DNA from 3 places in the Nitrosomonas sp. PY1 genome. Region 3 is predicted to be linked to each of the others. Evidence: predicted binding sites of a transcription regulator. Region 3 holds the regulator's gene; each other region holds the start of a gene.
The links. Region 3 encodes sigma-54, which starts transcription at its own class of promoters, with help from an activator protein. Its sites were predicted from a motif close to TGGCACNNTTCCTGCT; they were not measured.
Positions count from the first base shown of each region.

Region 1: the regulator sigma-54 is predicted to act here: its motif matches at 1,284-1,299, upstream of flgB (flagellar basal body rod protein FlgB).
Region 2: the regulator sigma-54 is predicted to act here: its motif matches at 2,028-2,043, upstream of W03_RS04365 (prepilin-type N-terminal cleavage/methylation domain-containing protein).

Region 1 is NZ_BQXC01000003.1:15,831-22,260, reverse strand. Features, by position in the region: gene W03_RS13030 (efflux RND transporter periplasmic adaptor subunit) at 1-752, shown strand, start outside; gene flgB (flagellar basal body rod protein FlgB) at 1,341-1,757, shown strand; gene W03_RS13020 (transposase) at 2,175-2,516, opposite strand; partial or broken gene W03_RS13015 (transposase) at 2,551-2,889, shown strand; gene W03_RS13010 (hypothetical protein) at 3,619-4,080, shown strand; gene W03_RS13005 (TlpA disulfide reductase family protein) at 4,193-4,702, shown strand; gene W03_RS13000 (conjugal transfer protein TrbN) at 5,040-5,483, opposite strand; gene trbL (P-type conjugative transfer protein TrbL) at 5,512-6,430, opposite strand, start outside.
Region 2 is NZ_BQXC01000001.1:946,665-953,094, forward strand. Features, by position in the region: gene W03_RS04360 (GspE/PulE family protein) at 1-1,251, shown strand, start outside; gene W03_RS04365 (prepilin-type N-terminal cleavage/methylation domain-containing protein) at 1,544-1,972, opposite strand; gene glnE (bifunctional [glutamate--ammonia ligase]-adenylyl-L-tyrosine phosphorylase/[glutamate--ammonia-ligase] adenylyltransferase) at 2,161-4,968, opposite strand; gene W03_RS04375 (carbon-nitrogen hydrolase family protein) at 5,169-6,032, shown strand; gene tldD (metalloprotease TldD) at 6,311-6,430, shown strand, end outside.
Region 3 is NZ_BQXC01000001.1:528,413-534,842, forward strand. Features, by position in the region: partial or broken gene W03_RS02360 (hypothetical protein) at 1-26, opposite strand, end outside; gene hprK (HPr(Ser) kinase/phosphatase) at 251-1,204, opposite strand; gene W03_RS02370 (PTS sugar transporter subunit IIA) at 1,191-1,658, opposite strand; gene hpf (ribosome hibernation-promoting factor, HPF/YfiA family) at 1,746-2,072, opposite strand; gene W03_RS02380 (RNA polymerase factor sigma-54) at 2,091-3,542, opposite strand; gene lptB (LPS export ABC transporter ATP-binding protein) at 3,595-4,317, opposite strand; gene lptA (lipopolysaccharide transport periplasmic protein LptA) at 4,355-4,885, opposite strand; gene lptC (LPS export ABC transporter periplasmic protein LptC) at 4,885-5,463, opposite strand; gene nadA (quinolinate synthase NadA) at 5,705-6,430, shown strand, end outside.

The DNA of each region.
Region 1 (6,430 bases), on a different contig from region 3:
ATGATGAAAAAATTGGCTCAGGTAAGACTTATCAGCAAACAAAAGCAAATTACCAAACTATAAAAAGTGAAGTAGAAGGTTATGAAGCGCAATTAAAGCAATTAAGGCTTGATGTAAAAAAACTGAAAAACGGTAATATTTCTCAATACGTTCCAGTAGTAAGTCCGATAGATGGCTATATTGAAAAAATATTGGTACAAACAGGACAATTTGTGGATCCTCAAACCCAAATACTTAGGGTTATAAATAATGATTTTATACATGCCGATCTAATGGTATTTGAAAAAGATGTGCACAAAGTAAAAAAAGGTCAAAAAGTATCATTCACGGTAGAGTCAGTTCCGGATAAAAACTTATCAGCCACAATTTTTTCTGTTGAAAAGAATTTCGAGAGAGACCCGAGAGTAGTTCGTGTGCATGCCGAGATTGATCAAAAAGAATATTACCTTATTCCAGGTATGTATATCCATGGAGAAATCTATACAGATAATTCATCGGTTACCGTGCTACCAGAAGAAGCTATCGTTGTAGAGAATGGTAAGCCTTACATTTTTCTTGTAGAAGAAAACGAGAGAAGTGATGAAATGGAATGGGTATTTAATCCTATTGAAATCAGGACAGGCATTTCTAATCAAGGTTGGGTGGAAGTTAAGCTCCTTGAACCACTAACTGAAAATACTAAAGTAGCATTGAACAATGCTTATTACCTGATCTCAGAAATAAAGAAAGGCGAGACATCGCATGAGCATTAGAATGTATAAAGTATGAGTTTTTTATTAATTATTACAGGAGTTTGTTAAGCGCGCCTGGCAAATTTGAATGGCATGCTTGAGTATATTTCTACCTACTTCTATAACTAAAATTCGTTTAGCCACCAAACTACTGGGGAATGAGCTATAGTCAAATCTGGTGTATAAAGAATCAAGCTTCAATGCTCAGACTGAACAACCCATGATTGGTGTGCTGCTGACGTTAAACGATCCAGCATTTACCGATATACAAAAGTTACACATAAAAGACTTGATGAGCACACTTGATATTTTATCTAGCTCATCATGGCGGTGTTTCAGTTGTGCGTACTGGAATGTTGTTGCGGATCCCCGTTTAGTAGAGTAGAGGAGTGATACGGAAAACCAGGTCGGTTAGGCTGACACAGCCGATGAGCAATAAATAGTTGCCATATGGATAATCTTAAACGGGTGTTTAATAATCTAGATTTAAAGATAACATCTATTCCATGTCTTTTCGTGGGTTGGTCGCTTAATAAATACCTTTACTATATCTGGCATGTTAAATGCGCGTTCAAACATTGATAAATATATTTAATCAGGAGTTATACAATGATTAGCAAACTTGATAGAGATCAAGAGTTAAATTTATACCACCAAGCTTTGAATTTAAGAACTGCAAGGCAAGAATTGCTTTCAAGCAATATAGCAAATGCAGACACCCCTAATTATAAGGCGAAAGATATTGATTTTTCTAGTGTACTACGTGAAAAACTCTCATCAACAACAAATACAACCCAAGTTGGTTTAACGACAACATCATCAGGGCATATTAGCATCGATCCAACAAGGATCCCTGGAGGGAATTTATTATATCGTGTTCCTTTGCAACCTAGTGCAGATGGAAACACAGTAGATATGAATACGGAGCGTACCCAGTTCGCCGATAACGCTATTAGATATGATGCAATCATAACACTTATCAAGGATAAGTTTAGTGACTTATCCTTAGCCATGCAGGAAAGATAAATACATCTTTATTTAATGTATTCGATAGATAGAGCGTAGCGATGTCAACACAATCTCAACGCGTGAACCGGCATACCAAAGAGGTTAAGCTTTATACTTGAAAATTTTCATTTTTTCGTTATAACCAATTTTCAGCTTATCAATAGATAGAAATATTGGCTATGTTTAATTCATTGTGGAAACTGTCCTATTGTTCTGATAGATGATAGTTGGTGTGAGACTTTAACCGAAGGAATCGATTATTCTATGCTAGCTCAGATAATTACTGAGAAACCTTTGCAAAACTTCCTATAGTCCTAAGAATCGCTATAAATTCTGATTTCTTGAAGATTGATCAGGTAATATATTTGTAATTTCTGGTCAAATTCCTAGATTGATCACTTAAGGGATATAACTGCCTCAGAAGACGCATTTTTTCTATGATAATGTTGGTAATAGGCTATCAATATACAATTTGGGTAGCCTTTTAAGGTTGTATGCAATGGCTTGTAAGAGATGCCAAGTATGCGCTTTGGCTAGACCACAGTAACGCAGAATTTTACTGCCAAACCACCGCACCTGACTACCAAAGGTTCGTTCCACAACATAGCGGGATTGGGCAATTAAACGATTGCGTTGTAATTGCCGTCGTGTCAGCGGCTTATTCTTTACTGCCTTATCTTGGATACCGTTTTTAATACTGCGTGATTTCAAAGCGTCACTATGTTTCTGACTACAATAGGCTTTATCAGCATGAATCCGAGCGCCTGGCTTTATCAAGTAGCCTCAGCAGCGGTTTGCTGTCGTGACAATTGGCAGCTGTGGTTTCAACGTTGAGTTCGGCAAGCGATGCAAGGAAATGGGCGTACGCCCCTCGATGGGCAGTGTAGGTGATGCCTATGATAACGCAATGGCTGAGAGCTTTTTTGCCAGCCTGGAATGTGAATTGATCGATAGGCGCTCCTGGAAAAACAAAACTGAAGCAAGGCTGGCCATATTTACCTGGATCGAGTCCTGGTACAACCCCACTCGCACGCATTCCGGGCTAGGATATTTATCACCGAACAATTTTGAGAGAAAATTGAATGAGAAAAATCAAATCACGATAAACCGCAATCCGCTTTCACAGATCGAGACTTTCTCGACCCCATGAAAAAACTGTCCGTCAAAATGGGACAACTCCATACAGAGAATATTGAACGCGGCATCCCAAAATATCGACAAGCCTTGGAAATATTACCTATCTCATCTGCATATTTCAGTATTCTTACTTTGCGTTTTACAGCTCTTTCTTCGTCTTACGTCATATCGGACCTCCATGTAATTAATTTTTACACGAACTGCCCTACAGCTTCCGGCATTCTCACAATTTGAATGTTGCAGGGCCTTTGAGACATACAGCAGCAATCGAACCGACACCCTGTACCCACAGAATTTGAAGATCAGTATGTCGATTGCAAATATCTGCGAAATTACAAGTGCTAGGCACCCGTTTGATCGGGTGAGTCCTACCGATAATGACCCCGCTTCGTTTATTATTACACGCAATTTAGTAGTAAATCCACTACCCTCATCATGTAATGGTACTAGCGTAAATATCGAAGTGAGGCCATCGGGCAAGTAGATTAATCGCGTGTAATTGACGAACAACAGATGTGGTCACGACCGTAAATCGACTGAATTTGGAACCTCCTTGCGCCTTGCCATAACGGTAATAATCGATAAGCTATTGCAAACTTGTCGATTTTTTATTGGTAGAGGTGCGACATTTTGTCGCATTGCTATTTGTTTGTCGGAAAAAGATAATATGAGTAGGTGCAAATGTATGGTGGAGTTCCAGAAGTAGTTCAGTACGTCATTAACGACGCGAGGAGAATTAATTATGCAATTTAGAATCCTGAAAAAATTGTCAGTCAGCATTGTGATGATGGCGTGCACATTGGGGTATACGCCTATCAGTGGAGCGGATGAAGGTGGTGCAGTATTGGATCCAACAGCAACCGTTAGAAATTTTACCGGTTATGCGCAAGTCACCTGCTTTGATAACGGCAATGGACCGGCTGATTATTTAGAAGCCGATATCACAGACCTTTCCGCTCCAGTAGAGCATTTATTGGTTAATTTACTGTTGCTAAAGGGTGACCGGGCGATTGGTGTCAGCGATACACTTTCAGGAGATGCAAATCCAAGCCCATCCATTATACTGCAAGGAGGGAATGGGGTTTATTTGTTGGTGGTAAACAAAACCGATGTGGGCGCAAGGCAATTCGTAGTCGACTATCATTGTAAGACAGCAACAGGTGTTCATACTGGAACAGATATAAATGTCAAACAGTTTGAGTGATATCAAATTGAATCACATTTATTCGATCTCCTAGTTTCTTATTATGATGAATCTAGAGGCGATTAAGTAGTGTCCTCAGATGATTCAAGTAATCAGTGAAGGTACTAGAACAATGATTAAGAAAATAAAGTGGTTATTTTTTATAATTCCAATGTTGAGTCTGTTTACGACGACATCGCTTGCGGAACACTTGGATCAGGTATCACCTTCCTGCGCATTGACTACATTGGATGGTAACCCCACGCATAATTTGCAGGAATTGAAAGGGAAAGTTGTTTACGTGGATTTTTGGGCATCATGGTGCCCGCCTTGTGTCAAATCTTTTCCTTTCTTGAATGAACTCGATCATGAACTGAAGGATAAGGGTTTGCAAATAATCGGTATCAATCTGGATGAAAAATTAGCCGATGCGCAAGAATTTATCGCTAAACATCCAGTGGATTTTTCGATTGTTGCGGATACAAGTAAGCAATGCGCCAAGAGTTTTGAAGTAATGGCGATGCCAACATCCTATTTAATTGACCGGAAAGGAAACGTTCGTCATATTCATCAAGGATTCCGTCCTGCTGAATCTGAAGAGTTACGTGCATTAATTACTCAATTGGTGATGGAACGTCTATAGAAATCCACAGCGATGATCCTAATTGTTATGAAAGAAATCCAATAAGCTATGGTTGGATTAATACTTGTAATCAGTATCGGTTAGATAAGTTGTGTCAATGTGGCTTCATAGGAAATTTAGACATGATGCCCCCCTCCTTGCATATCTAACAGATGTTAAAGAAGAATGACTAAATCATGTACACTCGTATATCGGTTATAGCAGATTCTCTGGTTTGACAAACATTGTCATGTAATTTTTCTGCTTTCATTTAAGGCACCAATCAGGAGTCTATTATCCCTCTAGACTTAGCGCATTCATCTACAGATTTATCCACAAATTTTGTGGAAAAGATTTATTACTTATTATTGGCATTTGACGAAGGAAAGCGTTCTTCCAACCAATCCGCCCATTTTACAGACTTGGCAATCAAATCAGCTCGATACTTTGAATTATATTTTGGAGTACGCGAATGATAATTGGCTGCTTTCGTCCAGATATCGCCTTTATCATTTTTGATATGTAGCCGCACACGCCATGCGGCCAGATCATAGGCATAACAACCCGCATTGGCTACATGAGCAGGCGTGATTCCATATTTGGATAAATCCTGAAGATACCCGGTATTAAACTGCATCGAGCCGACGTCGTGAGTACCGTTACTGTTACGCACCCATTGCCCCGGTTTGCCGCCCTCTTTTTCGGCTATCGCCAGCAAGATATTGGCTGGTATTTCATACTTGATGGCGGCAGTAATTGAACACACTACCCTTTCTTGCATATCCGGTGGCAAATCCATCATCAATCGAATCGATTAAATGCCTTATCCATTATTTACCGTCTCCTTGCGAAATATTGTTCATACCCGCAGACTCCTGAGCCTGACCCTTTTCAATAGCGCTACGTAAAGCATCGGGTCCCGTACTTCTTGCCGCTGCTAACCGACCGGCTGCCAGTGTGCCACCATAAGATGCAACTGCCGCCGCTGTCCCGGCCGCTGCCATAAAACCACCGGCGCCATAGCTGCCAATTCCAGCGCTCGAGCCTATGCTACTACCCGTTATAATGCCAGCCAGTAACAATGGCAACCTGGAAATCAACACAAAAAATGCAATCGTAAAAATCAGCATAACCGCCAGTTCTTCATAATTCAGAACATTTTTACCCATTTTGGCGTAAAAACTGGATAACAGGTCACTACCAATACCAACAATCAGGAGCATCACAAATAGCTGAATACCGATACTCAGTACCGTTTTAAAGTAGTTAATGGCGATGTCGGATGTCCAACGCGCTCCGCCAAAGCCAAGTAAAAAGATACCCGCATACATCAACACCCAGGATGAAATTAGCAAGAGCAGCATATTGACTGCAATTACAGTCAATATAATCAGAATAATTAATGACATAATGAGACCGATTAAGCTATCAATGGGATCCAGGATATTCAAATTATTGATGGATTGATTCCAGATTAAAATGCCTGTATTAACAATACTAGTATGACTTGAACCACTTGGAAGACCAGCAGCCGTGCCACCTAATTGCTGCATCGAGTCAATGATAGTCCCTGCAATATTGTGGCCTGATACGGCATTGGTCAGCAGCCAGAAGTAGAAACCTGTAAAGATAATAAAACGAGTAAATTCGGCGAAAAAATCACCAATATCGGCCTTGCGTAACAGCATCATGCCAAATGTCCACACCATTGAAATCAATACCAGCGTCCAGAACAAACGCTCGGCTGCA
Region 2 (6,430 bases), 420 kb from region 3:
GAATTGGTCAAGTTGGTGAATAAGATCATCATCGATGCCCATAAAATGGGGGTATCCGATATTCATATCGAACCCTATGGGGGTAAGGAAAAAACTAAAATCCGCTTCCGTAAGGATGGTTCGTTGATGCCGTATATCGAAATTCCTGCCAGTTACCGGAATCCGTTGATTACTCGTATCAAGATCATGTGCGATTTGGATATTTCGGAAAAACGCAAACCTCAGGATGGGAAAATTAAATTCCGTAAGTATGCGCCTTTAGATATTGAATTGCGTGTCGCCACGATTCCTTCTGCGGGTGGTATGGAAGACGTAGTGATGCGTATTTTAGCGGCAGGAGAGCCCATTCCATTGGAAAAAATGGGATTTACCGCACACAACCAGGAAGAATTGAAAAAAATCATCAGTAAACCGTACGGATTATTTTTTGTGTGTGGCCCAACCGGTTCCGGTAAGACCACCACGCTGCATTCGATCCTGAAATTCCTCAACCGTACCGATACTAAAATATGGACTGCGGAAGATCCTGTCGAGATTACACAAAAAGGCTTGCGTCAGGTGCAAATCAATGTCAAAGCGGGACTGACTTTCCCTGCGATCATGCGTTCTTTTTTGCGAGCCGATCCCGATATCATCATGGTGGGTGAGATGCGCGACAAGGAGACGACCGGTATCGGTATCGAAGCTTCGCTAACTGGGCATTTGGTGTTCGCCACGCTGCATACCAACAGTGCGCCGGAGTCGGTCATCCGTTTGCTCGATATGGGGATGGATCCGTTTAACTTTGCCGATGCCTTGCTAGGGGTGTTGGCGCAGCGTCTTGCCAAACGGTTATGCAAATGCAAACAAGCGCATGTTGCCACAGAACAAGAGCTTAATGCGTTACTACTCGAATATTGCGAAGAGTTGAATCATATCGACCGCTTTAAAGCGAACCCCGAAGCCTCGCGGCAAGAAATCCTCGACGATTGGAAAGAGCAATACGGTGATGAGGATGGTCAGATTACATTGTACAAGCCGGTAGGCTGCGATGAATGTGCCAATACCGGTTTTAGGGGGCGCGTCGGTTTGCACGAGTTGATGACAGCGAGCGATGCATTGAAAAAGAATATCCAGGAACATGCCCGTGTCGCGGATATGTTAGTCACTGCATTGGGTGACGGCATGCGTACGTTGAAACAGGATGGTATTGAAAAAGTACTGCAAGGTATTACGGATATTCACCAAGTACGGGTCGTGTGTATCAAGTAGGTTGGGAGAAAGTGACAAAAATTGTCACTTTTTGACGCAAATAAGCACTCATAGAAGAATCTAAAAGACACCTCTGCATAACTGATTTCCTCGACTACAAAAAAATCACAGGTATTTGATTTATATATACCGGAAATGAACAGAGAAGCTTAAAAACATAGTCATGTGGAGGTCTTTAAAATGCCTATTCGATTGTTAAATGTAGCAAAACAGAATAAAAAAACCGCTCTAGGAAGAGCGGTTTTTTGTGCAGATCTAGATAGATTACTTTGGCTTCATGTAAGCTTTTAAATTAACAGAATCCTTTCGCTACGCATCCGCCTGATTTAGCCCACTGTATCGGAGATGTGGCACTAGCGGCAGTTCCTGTGAGGATGAAAGTATCGCCAGCTACAAGTCCATTTGTAGCTGCTGGTGTCATTGTTATCACTGCAGATGTTGCCGTATTACCAGAGATTACGCCCGATTGTATTTGTCCTGTTGCGCCAATTTGCCCAGGTACGCTATTGGCACCATGAGTGCAATTGAGCAGAGAAGATTGTTCTTGAAAGCATAGTTCTAGTGCCAGTTTCAGCGGTGCTGCGGCTGATACGACTTCACTGAATCTGGCTTTGGTTGTGTATGTTTGATAAGCAGGCACTGCCACAGCAGCCAAAATACCAATAATAGCAACAACAATCATCAATTCGATCAATGTAAAACCTTTTTGTATTTGTTGCATGTTTCATTCTCCTTTAGGTTGTGTAAGGCACACAAAACGTGTGTGCGAGTTATTAAGCAGGAGTCGTGCCAGAAATTTTGAAAGGGTATAGTATTTTTGTAAAAGTATTCTATATTCATCATGTTAATTTTTATATATTTTTCTATCATTGTGATTTTTGTGATGAATCTTTAATTTTCCAAAAAGCATTATTCGTCTCCAAAAACATCTTCCCACAAAGAAAGCACCGTTAAACGGTCTTCTTGCAAATGGCTGCCTTCCACGCGGGTAAATTGCTGCGCTGGGGTCTTTGTGGTGGCATTATATATGCTGTCGGTATCGCCGCTCAGGCGTTGCCGATGCTGCAAGCGGCGAAATTCACGATAGGCGATGCGGACTTTTTCTGCTTTGCCGGTTGAAATTAATCCAAGCTCGGCGGCCAGTTTGAGTAATGCGATATTGCCGATGTTGCCTGTCAATTGTGGAAATTGTTGTGAAAAACCTAATACTAGGTATTGCACAATGAATTCGACATCGATAATACCGCCGCGGTCATGTTTGATATCGAACAGCGTGGTGGAGTTAGGATGTGCATCGAGCATTTTTTGGCGCATTTTAAGTATTTCGTGACGGAGTTCGGTTGGATTGCGTTGTTTGCACAAAATCGTTTTGCGTATGCTTTCGAACAACGCACCAACATGTGTATCACCGACAACATACCGCGCACGGGTTAACGCCTGATGTTCCCATACCCAAGCCTGTTCTTGCTGGTATTGTGTAAAAGCATCCATGGAATGTACTAGCAAACCAGAGTCACCATTCGGACGTAAGCGCAGGTCGGTATCGTACAGTAATCCAGCCGACGTCGGGCGAGTTAGCCATGAATTGATGCTTTGTGCAAGTTTGGCATAAATTTCTGCGGCATCGGGATGATCGTCTTGAAAAAGAAACACTAGGTCGAGATCGGAAACATAGCCCAACTCCTTTCCACCGAGCTTGCCATAGCCGATGATTGCGAAAGCAGGCGTTTCGCGATGTCGTTTTTTTAATCCTTGCCATGCCAGTTGCAATACAGTATCCAGTATCAGGTCCGCTAGTGCGGTCAAATGATCGCTGAGCGTTTCCAGCAGCAAGGATCCTTCCAGGTCGGTTACCAAGAGGCGAAATACTTGAGCGTGTTGAAAGTGACGCAATACGTCCATTTGCCATTCGACGCTATCAATTTTTGGATTGTTGGCATGATTCAATTGATAAATCAATTCACTGCGTAATGCTGACCAATCAGGCACTGGGTTCGGTACGTCGCGACGCAGTAATTCATCCAATAAAATCGGATGGCGCCCAAGATAATCACTGACCCATTGGCTGATACTGACCAATTCTGCAACCCGTTGTAGGGTGTGTGGATGTTCTCGCAGCAATGAAATATAGGCTGTTTGCACGCTGATTTTTTCCAGTAGTTGCAACATACGCTCGAACGTAATTTCGACAGGTGGGCGTTTGGCGGCAGCTTCAATCAATAACGGAATGAGCGCGGTCATTTGTTGTTGCGTGTATTCCGACAGCAAATGATAGAAATCACCCTGATAAAATAAACGTAATCGTTTGGATATTTTCTCCGGTTCAACGAAGCCCAGCGTGCTGAGTTTCGTGGTGGCTGCTTTGGTGTCTGAAATATTCTGTACTTCGGTGCGCCACAATGAGGTGAGCGTGTCATGAGAAATAGATTTCTTGGGTGTGGCAAAAATAAGATCAAAGTGCTGGCTAACGTTGTTGCGATGGATGTCGAGTTGCTGCATGAAAGCATCGTAATTGGCGAATCCCATGCTGATGGTGATCAGATGCTGATCATCTGGATTTGTTGGTAATGTTTGTGTTTGCTGGTCATCCAAATATTGCAGGCGATGCTCAAGTTTACGCAAGAAAAAATAGGCTTCGGTGAGTTCGGTTACGGTTTGTTCCGGTAGCTGTTGTTTTTCTTGTAACCGTTGTAATACGCTCAATGTAGGACGGATATACCAATCGACATCACGCCCACCCCGTATGAGTTGAAAAACTTGCGCAATAAATTCAATTTCGCGGATACCGCCAGGACCGAGTTTGATATTGTCATGTAGCTCTCGACGTTCAACTTCCTTGCGGATTTGCGCATGAAGTTTCCGCATCGATTCATAAGCGCCAAAATCAAGATATTTGCGAAATACGAAGGGACGAACGATTCTTTCTGTCAAAATCGATTCTACGAATTCTGTTTCTTTGTTGTTCGCAGAATAGCGGGCGACCACGCGGCCTTTGATCCAGGCATGGCGCTCCCATTCGCGTCCTTGCTTGATGAAATAGTCCTCCAGCATTGGAAAGCTGATTGCGAGCGGACTGTTCTCGCCGTGCGGACGTAAACGCATATCTACACGGAATACATATCCATCTATGGTGTAATCATTGAGACTGACAATCAGTTTGCGACCGAGCCTGGCAAAAAATTCGTGATTGGAAATGCACTTGTTGCCGTTTGTTTCGCCATCCTCAGGATAGACAAAGATAAGATCAACATCTGAAGAGACATTCAATTCTCCACCGCCCAATTTTCCCATTGCGACTACCAGTAAATGCTGCGTGGTGTTGCTAGATTCGCCTTGCGGAAAGCCAAAGCGATCAGGCTGTGTGAGCCAGTTTTCGTGATGCCAAAGCGCGAATTGAATGGTGGTTTCGGCCAATTCAGTCATACTTTTCATTACTTCGGCGAGATCTGCCAAGCCATTGATGTCGCGTACAATTAAACGTAGCATGACTTGTTTGCGTAAATCGCGAAGTATCTGGTGCAGCTTATCTTCGTTGGTAATTTGTTCGGTGTGCGAGTTTAAGAAAGCTTGCATTTCATTGCGATCAAAGGATCGTTGAAACGTTTTTGTCAAGGCATGGATTCTTTCAGGCTCACTGGTAAGGAGTCTTTGTGCGTATCGACTATGAGCAATCGCATTAGACAGTCGTGTGTCTGGTAGTGAATCTAAATTAGGCATGATGTATTGTAAATCAAATAGTATGCTGGCAAAGTCGATGGTAAAATCCAATATACGAGAGAAAATTTCTGTTTATTATCACAATAAAAATAAAATAACCTGGTACTATTAAAACCATAATAGGGATAGAGAAAATGAAGATTTCAGATATCCGGTTGAAATTAGTTAGGTATATCATAATCATTGCGGTACTGTAAAAAATGTTAAAAAATACTCATGAACAATATCAACGAGCGACTGAGCATGGGAAACTGGGTAGTTTTCGTGTGGCGGCCATTCAAATGGCTTCGGGACCGAGTGTTTCGGCTAATTTAGAAGAAGCGGCTCGTTGGATTGAAGAGGCGGTAATACAACGCGCTCAGCTGATTGTGTTGCCAGAGTATTTTTGCATTATGGGAATGAAGGATACCGACAAGTTAGCGGTGCGCGAACAACCAGGAGAAGGGCCGATACAGAAATTTCTAAGCGATACAGCCAAACGCCACAAAATATGGTTGGTGGGAGGATCTGTGCCGCTTGCGACACCGGATCCCAATAAAGTTTATAACAGTTGCCTAGTATATGCTGATAATGGCGAATTGGCTGCACGTTATGACAAGATTCATTTATTTGGCCTGCAATTGGGCAGCGAGCATTACGCCGAGGAAAAAACCATTATGGCCGGAGATAAGGTGGTTACGGTGGATTCACCATTTGGCCGAATGGGTTTGTCGATATGCTACGATTTACGTTTCCCCGAATTGTTTCGCAGTATGAACAAAGTTGATATCATTCTGGCACCGGCTGCATTTACGGCAATTACTGGAAAAGCACATTGGGAAGTGCTGGTTCGTGCGCGTGCTGTTGAAAATATGGCTTATGTGATTGCGCCGGGGCAGGGTGGGTATCATGTGGGGGGTCGGGAAACCAATGGCGATAGCATGATTGTCGATCCGTGGGGAGTGGTGATGGAGCGTCTACCAAAAGGTCCAGGCGCAGTAGTTGCGACACTCGATCCCGAATATCAAACGCGTTTACGGACTAATTTACCTGCTTTAAACCATCGAACTTTACAGTTTTGTTAGCTTGCTGCCTTTTGTCCTTAAATACACTATCCTGGATTTATTAGATTGATCTGGAATGACTTCTAGATTTAATTTTTCCACTGTATCTGAAAATTTCAATCAATTCCTAGCGCATATTTCATCTAATATCTTTGTATTAAGGTAAAGTATACTGTTTAGGTAGTATTGTGATTTCAATTCATGAAATGATCGTTCTAAAATCATATGCTTTACCTCGGTTCAATTGAGACTTCTAGAATCATCAATTTCAAATTTTGTTGGATATAAATGATATGGTAATGACATTTGAGAGTACCAAAAACAAACAGGATATTGATCATAAGGATTCTTTTGCCATTGCTGATAATTGCCTGCTATCACCCTATGGTATTGATACGCCTGGATTACAACGAGTATTA
Region 3 (6,430 bases):
TGCTGTTTCTTAACCTTCGGTCTAGCGCTCTTTCAACATTGCCATGCCAAAGTACCTTTGGTGCTTTCTAAGGCACCGGTGAGCTAATAATTGCGCTAACAGGCGAATTCCCGTAAGGCATTCCGGATGCGTCGGTAAGCGCGTGTGTGACGGGTTTTTTGATCGGGTATGGGAAGAGCTTGATTGGATCAATGACATTCAAGTTTTGCAGAATGTCGTGGATAATTATACGGCGGAACTGCCTTAGTGTTCAATTTTTCGTCTCTGTAGAATTATCCATTTCACGTTCTTGCCGTTCGATGAAATCCTTGGTGCTATCGATACCACGTAGTTGTAGCACATAATTTCGTACAGCAGCTTCTACCAGAACCGCTAAATTGCGACCCGCTGCAACAGGGATGATTACTTTGCGAATATCGACGTTCATGATGTTTTGATTGAGATTGCTCAATGGTAAGCGTTCTAGTGCTACTTGATCTCCAGAGACGCCATTTTGTAAGTGAACAATCAATTTCATGTTTTTGCGGCGCCTAACCGCGGTTTCACCAAAAATGGTGCGGATATTCAATATCCCTAATCCACGAACTTCCAGATAATCTCTCAACATCGGAGGGCAACGTCCTTCAAGAGTTTCAGGCGCAATGCGGCGCAACTCTACAATGTCGTCTGCAACCAAGCCGTGTCCGCGGCTAATAAGTTCAAGCGCCAACTCACTTTTACCAACACCGCTTTCACCTGTGATCAATACACCCATACCTAATACATCCAACAGTACACCATGTAAAATACAAGAAGGCGCGAGTACACTGCTGAGATAGGTACGAATTACCCAGATGATCTCAGAGCTGGGATATGGGGATCTGAGCAAAGGGATGTTGGCGTCATTGGATAGTGCAAGAATGGACTTGGGTGCCTCAGCATTATCCGCAATAATGATACAAACCATATTACTTTGTATCAATTGGTTGATTTTTTTTTCTAACGTATGGGGATCGAGCCGGTTTAAATAATTGATTCCGTCGCTATTTAATACTTGAATCCAATCAGGTTGAATGAAGTTCAAGTAACCAATGGCTTCTTTGTCATTATGTAAGACAGAATCGTCTGTGAGTAATTTATTGTTTCCCTCGTAGCCTGAAACCCAACTGAGTTTAAGCTTTTCCTTCTTGTCTTCAAATAATTGCGCGATGCTAATTTGTGACATTTGGTTTCCAATCAGCAATCATTTGGTGAATTGCAGCACCATCTTTGTGGCGTAAAAGATTATCGCGAAATTGTTTGTCACTAAACATTTGCGCCAATTCACTAAGGATCTGTAAATGCTGGTCGGTAGCTTTTTCTGGGACGAGCAAAATACAAGCGATATTGACAGGTTGACCATCAGGGGCATCAAATGGAATCGGTTCTTTTAAAGTTACTAATGCTGCTACGGCTTCACGCAATCCTTTGATACGACCGTGTGGAATTGCCACGCCTTGCCCTAAACCGGTTGATCCGAGTTTTTCGCGGGCAAATAAGCTTTCAAAAACCTGACTGCGTGCAATTTGTTTTGTGTTTTCGAATAATAATCCGGCTTGTTCAAATACCCTTTTTTTACTGGCAACATCTAAATCAACAATGACATTGGCTGGAGGAAGTAGCTGAGAAATGAGATTCATTAAGAATTTGTTTTTTTTAATAATTATTTTGACGGAATATTGTTAATACGCATTTGTGTGACAGTCTTTATGAAAAAGTTAATGTGCTTAAGATTCAAAATCATGATCTTTTAATCCACTATGATTGCGTTTTTCAAGATTCTTTTCTTTATGTTTAAGTATTTGCCTATCTAATTTATCGACCAAACTGTCAATCGATGCGTACATGTTTTCACTTTCTGTTTCGACAAAAATATCTTTACCGCGAATATGAATGTTTGCCTCTGCTTTTTGTACTAGCTTTTCTACCGACAAGATGACGCTAACATCAATAACATGATCGAAATGCCGTGTTATTTTACCGATTTTTGAAGTAACGTATTCACGCAATGCTTCAGTAATTTCTACGTGATTGCCGATAAGCTTAAGATTCATAGTAATCCTTTATTCTATTTAAAATGTTTTGCGAAGATTAGCTGGAGGGATTTGTAATATTTCCCGGTACTTGGTGATGGTTCTGCGTGCGACAACGATTCCTTGTTGCATTAAAACCGCAGCAATTTTACTATCGCTTAAAGGTTTTTTAGTGTTTTCTTGCTTAACTAATTCTTTAATCAGCGCGCGAATTGCTGTAGCTGAGCAAGCACCGCCAGTATCTGTTGCCAAGCGGCTACCGAAAAAATATTTAAGTTCAAAGATACCACGCGGTGTATGCATAAATTTCTGTGTTGTTACTCGTGAGACCGTTGATTCGTGTAGATTTAATGTTTCTGCGATCTCTCTGAGAACGAGTGGTCGCATAGCTACTTCTCCATGTTCAAAAAATTGTTGTTGGCGTGCGACAATAGCAGTGGCGACTTGCAAAATTGTTTGTGAGCGTTGTTGGATATTCTTGATCAGCCACTTAGCCTCAGTCAGTTGACTTGATAGATTATTAGTGGCATTTTGTTTTAGTATGTTAGCATACAGACGATTAATATTTAGACGCGGTAAAGCAGCCATATTGAGCTCCGCAATCCAAGTGTTATTTTTCTTTTTTATAATAATGTCAGGTATAACATATCGTTCGATCGATGCGTTAAATTCTGAGCCAGGCTTTGGATTTAGATGTGTGATTAACTTCTGAATTGCTTGTAGTGCCTTATCATCGCATCCCAGTAATTTTTTAATTTGACTGTAGTCATGAGATGCCCAAATCTGTAAGTACTCCGCAATAATTTTAAAAGCTTCGTTTCGATAAGGTGTTTTTTCAGGCATGGCTTGCAACTGTATGAGCAGACATTCTTGCAAATTGCGTGCACCTACGCCAACTGGATCGAGTGTTTGTAAGTCTTGCAAAGCAACTTCTAAATCATTGGGGTCGATTTCAAATTCGGGTGGTAAGAATGCATTCAATTCATCCAAAGATTGTGTCAGATAGCCGTCTTCATCCAAGCTGTCAATCAACAGAGTGATAATTTCTCGGGTGAATTCAGAAATTCTTTGTGAGCAGGCGACCTGAGTAAGCAAATGTTCTCGTAAAGTGATAGGTTTTGCAGGAATTTGAGGTCCATCGTAGTCATCGTCCTCTAAAGCCTGGTATGTTGGGAAATCTTCCTGTTGCCATTCCGGACCGCTATCATATTCTTTGTCGTTTATATTCGAATCTTCTGAGGGGAGCGTTTCAGTAATTTTACTTTCATTGTTAGTTTCATGATTGCTAGATTCAATCTCTATTTCTGAGCAATCATCATTGACCGGTATTCGATGAGTATCCAACAACTCCAGCAACGGATTTTCTTGCACAATCCGCTCGATTTCTTGACTTAACTCAATAGTAGAGAGCTGCAACAATCGTATCGATTGCTGCAGTTGAGGTGTCAATTTAAGTTGATGCGAAAGCTTTAGTTGCAGTGCTGGTTTCATGATTCCAAGAAAACGATCATTGTGTTAGAAATTTAATTTTTTATTCATTATGTTACAGTTTAAAATGTTCACCCAAATAAACTGCTCTGACTCGTTCGTCATGAATGATCTCCTCAGGTTTTCCTTTTGCCAGTACATGTCCTTCGCTGATGATATAGGCCCGATCACAAATTCCCAAAGTTTCTCGAACATTATGATCGGTAATCAAAACACCAATGTTGAGCTGCTTAAGAAATGCAACAACTTTTTGAATATCGATGACGGCAATTGGATCAACACCTGCAAACGGCTCATCTAGTAAGATAAACCTTGGTTGCGATGCCAAAGCTCGTGCAATTTCAACACGTCGGCGTTCGCCACCGGACAAACTCATAGCGGAATTATTGCGCAAATGTGAGATATGTAAATCGTTTAATAGGCTATCTAAATGGCATTGTTTTTCGTCCTCTCCGAAATTTTGTAATTCTAATACTCCTAAAATATTCTCTTCAACGGTTAAGCGTCGAAAAATAGAAGTCTCTTGGGGTAAATAGCTTAAACCAAGTTTTGCGCGATGATGAATGGGTAATCGGCTGAGGTCAATATCATCCAATGTTATTTCACCTCCATCCAAGCCAACAAGTCCAACTACCATATAAAAGCAAGTAGTCTTGCCAGCACCGTTGGGGCCTAGTAGTCCAACGACTTCACCGCTATTTAACGAAAATGACACATCTTTAACTACGGTGCGTGATTTATAACTTTTTCTCAGTTGATTTGCTTTTAATTCACTCATTCCAGATTGCCACTTATTTCGATGCTACGCAGGTTAGTTATTCTGATTTATTCTTGGGTTGAATGGTGATATGCACTCTTTTGTTGGGAGCTGATTCGATATTGCGATTATCATTTCCAATTACTTTGAAAAATTCATTGCTCATTTCATACGAAATGTAATCGCCATTTACTTCGTCTTCGCCACGTTTCAAGCGAGCGCGGCGAAATAATTCAATTTTGTCAGCTTTACTATCGTATTCCGCGCGCTCGCTCCAACCTTCGACATATTCATTCAAGCCATCGCGTTTTTGGCGAAAGGTAACTAAATTCCCAGTAGCGATGGCGTGACGAAAGCCATCGATGTCTTCTTTCATGATCAATTTGTCTGCCTTAATGCGTAGTGTGCCTTGAGTGAGAATGACATTGCCAATAAACGTACTGATGCGAGTGGATTCTTTACGATTGACATCATCAACTGTCGCTCGATCCGCTTCAAGGTGTATCGGTTTATTTCGATCAGCTTTTTCAGCCAATACGTTGGTAATAATAAAAAATGACAAAGCGCACGCCGTGAAAAATAATTTCATTATTTTGATGATGATTTGAAGTTGATAGCTTTTACATTGGATAGAAGTTGCAGAATACCTGTTTGATTGTCCAATTCCATTCCGATGGCACTGATTCTGGAGCCTGGTTTAGAAATTGTTACAGCGTGATTTGTGATGACCATGCTTTCATCAGGAATAAGATACAAGAAATCAGTTGTTAAAGTAATTTGATCTTTTTCATTTTCAGTACCGCGAATAGCGGTGACGTTTTCTCTTAGATAAATATTTTGGTTTTTATCTCTGATCTCTGCAATATCTGCTTGTAAGCGAAACACAGGTTTGCCTTGTCCAGAGTTTACGAAGCTGACTTGCTGCATACGCGTGACATTTTCTTCATGATAATGCGATAAGGTTTCCGCCGAGAAATTTCTACGATTGGCTTTCGTATGGTTCATTTGAATACCAGATACTCCTTCAATAATATAATCAGGATTATAAAACATGCCTTTACCGTTGATGGATTCATAAGGCCGATAAAGCTGATCCAACCATAATGCTACCAGCGCAAGAAAAATAAACACCGCAAGTGGAAAACTAATATGGGAATATTTAATCATACTAGATAAAGAAAAATGGCCGGTTTGATGATTGCAGTAAAATTAATTTATTCGACACAACAACTTAAGGCTATTCAAAGTTCTGTATGGTATGAATTATATCAGAACCGGATATTTTTACTTTTTATGATGAATTCATCTTTTCTTTTACGTTGGCTTGCAAATAGTGCATTTGAATCTGTATCTTAGTATGATAATGTGCATCATTTCAGTCATTACCGGAAGGAAGTAAACAAATATTATGCAGCATGAAGCAATTGATTTTGAACACTATGATTTACTACAAGATGAAGCGTGTGCTCAGCGTATTATTGAGGCCAAAAAAATGCTTGGAAAGCGTGCGGTTATTTTGGCGCATCACTATCAACGTGCTGATGTTTACCGGCATGCCGATTTGACGGGGGACTCTTTAAAGCTTTCATTTTTAGCGGCACAAACCGATGCAGATTATCTAGTTTTCTGCGGCGTGCATTTTATGGCGGAAGTCGCAGATATTCTTTCTAGCCCGCAGCAAGTGGCTATTTTACCTGATATGTCTGCAGGTTGTTCGATGGCCGATATGGCGAGCTTATCGAATGTAGAGAGAGCTTGGCGTGATTTAGCGGATGTCTTGGATCCCGATGAAAAAATCACACCGGTAACCTACATCAATTCGGCAGCAGATCTAAAAGCTTTCTGTGGCGAGCACGGTGGAATTGTATGTACTTCCAGCAATGCTGGTAAAGTACTGCAATGGTCTTTTAAGCAGCGAGAAAAGGTATTGTTTTTTCCAGACCAACATTTAGGGCGTTGGAGCGGTCATCAATTGGGTATCCCTTTGGATGAAATGGTAGTGTGGAATTTTGATGAACCTTTAGGAGGGCTTACGCCTGAGCAAATTAAGAAAGCCAAAATTCTACTGTGGAAAGGCCATTGCTCGGTTCATCAAATGTTCCAACCACATCACATTATCCGGTTTCGTAATCAG